2 regions of the Mesorhizobium sp. WSM1386 genome follow, and region 1 is predicted to be linked to the other one. Evidence: predicted binding sites of a transcription regulator. Region 1 holds the regulator's gene; the other holds the start of a gene.
What was found. The regulator PhoB, encoded in region 1, activates phosphate uptake and scavenging genes when phosphate is short. The targets are predictions, from matches to a motif close to TGTCATNNANCTGTCAT.
Positions count from the first base shown of each region.

Region 2: the regulator PhoB is predicted to act here: its motif matches at 963-979, upstream of AC0NIH_RS05510 (alkaline phosphatase D family protein).

Region 1 covers NZ_CM148373.1:1,411,388-1,413,577, reverse strand. The annotation lists gene AC0NIH_RS06925 (ROK family protein) at 1-506, shown strand, start outside; gene phoB (phosphate regulon transcriptional regulator PhoB) at 825-1,514, opposite strand; gene phoU (phosphate signaling complex protein PhoU) at 1,531-2,190, opposite strand, start outside.
Region 2 covers NZ_CM148373.1:1,131,565-1,133,754, reverse strand. The annotation lists gene AC0NIH_RS05510 (alkaline phosphatase D family protein) at 1-890, opposite strand, end outside; gene AC0NIH_RS05505 (MFS transporter) at 1,061-2,190, opposite strand, start outside.

The sequences.
Region 1 (2,190 bases):
ACATGATCCACCGGCCGGGCGGCGCGCTCTGCCGCTGCGGACGGCGCGGCTGCGTCGAGGCCTATGCCGGCAACTATGCTATCTGGCGCAATGCGAGGCAGCTTGGCGAGGACACCGAACCGGTCGACGTCAGCGACGCCGACATGCGGACGCTGGCGGCCTCGGCGCGCGACAAGGACGGCCCGGAGCGCCAGGCCTATCGCAAGGCCGGCGAGGCGCTCGGCTATGGCCTGGGCAGCCTGTTCGCGCTAATCGATCCCGCCCCCGTCGCCATGGTCGGCGTCAGCGCCGCCGCCTTCGACCTGATCGAGCCGGCCTTGCGCGAGGCGATTGCCCGGACCGCCGGTGGCCAGCACTCGGAATCGATCTCCTTCGACACCGAGCCGAACGAACTGCCGCTGATCCGCGAAGGCTGCGCCATGCGCGCTCTGACCTTCGTCGACCAGGAAATTTTCGCGCCAGGCGCGCAGGCGAGAGGGGGCGCCGCTGGGAAGAACGTGGCGTGAAATCGAAGCCATCGTAACACCCGTGGGTTGGACAAAGCCTCACGACTTCGTCATCCCTGGGCGGAGCAGGAGCGAAGCTCCGTCGCGGAGACCCTGGGATCCATGCCGCGACCTTGGCCACGGAGTGCAGCGGAGCAGAATTCCGCACCGAGGCAACGCTTCGAAGTCGCGGCATGGATCCTCGGGTCTACGCCGCGTCGCTTCGCTCCTTGCTCCGCCCGTGGAGGACGAAGCAATGGACGTTTTCGCGAATCGCCAAGGTAAAGCGATCCGGCTTAAGCACGAAATCCGACTGTCTAACCTTCCGCGCCGAAGAACCTAATCTTCCCGGATCGCGTAGCCCGCCCCACGAATCGTGCGGATCACATCCGGCATGCGGCCATTGTTGACCGCCTTGCGCAGCCGCCCGACATGCACGTCGACGGTGCGCTCGTCGATGTAGATCGTCTCGCCCCAGACATTGTCGAGCAACTGGCTGCGCGAGAACACGCGGCCGGGATGGCGCATCATGAATTCGAGCAGGCGGAACTCGGTCGGTCCGAGCCGGATCTCGCTCTTTTTGCGGTAGACGCGGTGCGATTCGCGGTCGAGCACGATATCGCCGACCTTGAGCACGCTGGACAGCACTTCAGGTTTGGCGCGGCGCAGCAGCGCCTTGACGCGTGCCATGAATTCCGGCGTCGAGAACGGCTTGACCAGATAGTCGTCGGCGCCGGTCGACAGGCCGCGCACGCGGTCGCTCTCCTCGCCCCGCGCGGTCAGCATGATGATCGGCAGCCGCTCGGTCTCGGGCCGCATCCGCAGGCGCCGGCAGAGTTCGATGCCGGACACCGCCGGCACCATCCAGTCGAGCACCAGAAGGTCGGGCACGTTCTCCTGCAGGCGGATCTCCGCCTCGTCGCCGCGCGTCACCACCTCGACCTGGTAGCCTTCCGATTCCAGATTGTAGCGGAGCAGCACCCCTAGCGGCTCCTCATCCTCCACCACCATGATGCGTGGCGCGATCATCGGCTGGTCACCCCTGCTATGCCGCCGGCGCCGACATCGCGGTTTCGTCCTGCTTCGGGCGATTGGCGGGCAGCTGCGTGCCGGTCAGCACATAATACGCATTCTCGGCGATATTGGTCACGTGGTCGCCGATGCGTTCGAGGTTCTTGGCACAGAACAGAAGATGCGTGCAGGCGGTGATGTTGCGCGGATCTTCCATCATGTAGGTCAGCAGTTCTCGGAACACCGAAGTGTATTTGACGTCGATACGCTCGTCGTCGGCGCGCAGCTTGGCCAGTGCGGCGGCATCGCGCGCCGCATATTCCTCGATGACACCTTGAACCTGGATCAGCACCAGCTGCGCCATCGCGTCGATGGAGTGCGACAGGTCGCGCGGCGTGGCGGAGAGCCCGACCGTGCCGACGCGCTTGGCGATGTTCTTGGCAAGGTCGCCGATGCGTTCGAGATCGCCGGCCATGCGGATCGAGCCGACGACGTGGCGCAGATCGTCGGCCATCGGCTGGCGCTTGGCGATCAGCGTGATGGCGCGGTCGTCCAGCTCGCGCTGGCGCGCGTCCATGATCGCGTCATCGGAGACGACGCGTTGGGCGAGCGCATTGTCGGAGTTCAGCAGCGCCTTGGTGGCACCGCCGACCATCGAGCCGGCGAGGTCGCCCATGTCGCTGATCAGCCTGCT
Region 2 (2,190 bases), 280 kb from region 1:
CGGCCCGGCTCCGACGGCTCGTAACGGATCGTCGTCATCTCATGGAAGGCGCGGGCCGCGCGGGCCGCCAGCACATGGATGGATGTTTCCGTGTAGCGATTGTCGGCGCTCAGATTTTTCGAATCCGACCAGTTGTTCAGCACCTCGTGGTCGTCCCACTGATAGAAGGTCGGGCAGATGGCGCTGAGACCCAGGACGTGTCTGTCCATCATGTTGTATTTCCACTGGTCGCGGTATTCGTCCAGCGTCTCGGCGACCTTGCGCTTGCCATCGACTAGCACGACGTTCTTCCACTTGCCGCCGCCGGGCAGGTCGACCTCGTCCTTCATCGCGCCGTCGGCATAGATGGTGTCGCCCGAATGCAGGAAGAAATCGGGCGTGTGCTTGCCGATCGTGGCGTAGGTCTTCATGCCGGTCTCGTCGATGCCCCAGCCCTGGCCGGCGGTGTCGCCCGACCAAGCGAACTTGATGTCGCGCTTCGAAGCCGGCGCGGTGCGGAAGCGGCCGACGATCGGCTCGGAGACGGCGTTGATGTCAGCGAGGTCGGCTGCCGTCATGCGGTAGAAGATGTCCTGATCGGAAGCGAGATCGGTGAGCAGGCGTCTGACCGTATAATCGCTGGCCGGCGACGTATCGAGCGGCGCCAGCCGGATCGCGTTGGCGAAATTCTCGGTCGACGACACTTCGAACATGACACGCGACGGGCGATCGGTGCGCGTCCACACCATGCCGCTGGTGGCGTCGACATCCCCCGACTGGACGCCATGGGTGAAGGCCGGGCGCTGGTTGGCACGAGAATAATAGGGCAGCGCCAGGCTGGAAACGCCGACCAGACCAACGGCGCTGGCGGAGGTGACAAAAGCGCGGCGAGTCATCGAGAGCTTGTTCATGGCTGTCTCCTAGATGGCGTTGAACGTTGCCACCAAGCTCCAGCCTCAATGTTTCAGGCGCATCTCGAAATCATGAACGTTTGATAACAATGAACAGGGCTGCCCTTTCCGTCTCCTCTCACGCGCCCAGTAACGCTGCGGGTCCAAAAGGGGAGAAGGGAGGGCCGCGCCTATGCCGCTTGCGGTTCCGGGTCGAAGGCCGGCCGGCTGGTGTTGATCAGCAGCGAGATGCAGGCGGCGGCGATGGCCGTCATTCCGGCGATCAGGAAGGCCAGTTCGTAATTGCCCTGCAGCTCGCGCATGGTGCCGCCGAAGGCCGCCGCCGTGGCGGCCCCCACCTGGTGGCCGGCGACGATCCAGCCGAACACGATCGGTCCGCTGCGGTCGCCGAACGCCTCGTTGGCGAGCCTGAGCGTCGGCGGCACGGTGGCGATCCAGTCGAGGCCATAGAGCACCGCGAAGATGATCAGGCTGGTCGCCGAGAAGCCGGAATAAGGCAGGTAGATCAGCGACAGGCCACGGATGGCATAGTAGACGCCAAGCAGCTTGCGCGGGTCGAAACGGTCGGTGAGCCAGCCGGACAGCGTCGTGCCGATCAGGTCGAAAATGCCCATCATCGACAGCAGGCCGGCCGCCTGCACCTCGCCAATGCCCATGTCGCCGCAGAACGCGATCAAATGCGTGCCGACCAGCCCGTTGGTGGTGAAGCCACAGACGAAGAAGGTGGCGAACAGATACCAGAACACACGCGTGCCGGCGGCGCGGCGCAGCGTGTTGAGCGTGTGCGCCAGGAAATTGCCTTGCGATGCCGGCGATGTCGGCGGCACGTCATCGGCCTCGGCGCCATAGCGCACCATGCCGATCGACACCGGACGCTCCGGCACCAGCAGCCAGACCAGCGGCAACAGGCAGGCCGTGGCGACCGCGACCGCGATGGCGACCGGCTTCCAGCCGCCCGTTTGCGCAAGCGAGGCAAGCAGCGGCAGGAACACCAGAAGGCCAGTCGCGCTGGAGGCCGACATCAAGCCCATGACCAGGCCGCGATTGGTCTTGAACCAGCGGTTGACGATGGTGGCGCCGAGCACGCTGGCGACGGCGCCGGAGCCGATGCCGGAGAACACGCCCCAGGTGATGAAGAGATGCCAGGGCTCGGTCATCAGAAGGCTGAGCGCGGTCGAGCCCGACATGATCACCAGCGAGGCGATCAGCGTGCGGCGCAGTCCGATCCGCTCCATCAGCGCGGCGGCGAACGGACCGGTCAGGCCATAGAGCAGGATGCCGACACCGGCGGCCAGCGAGA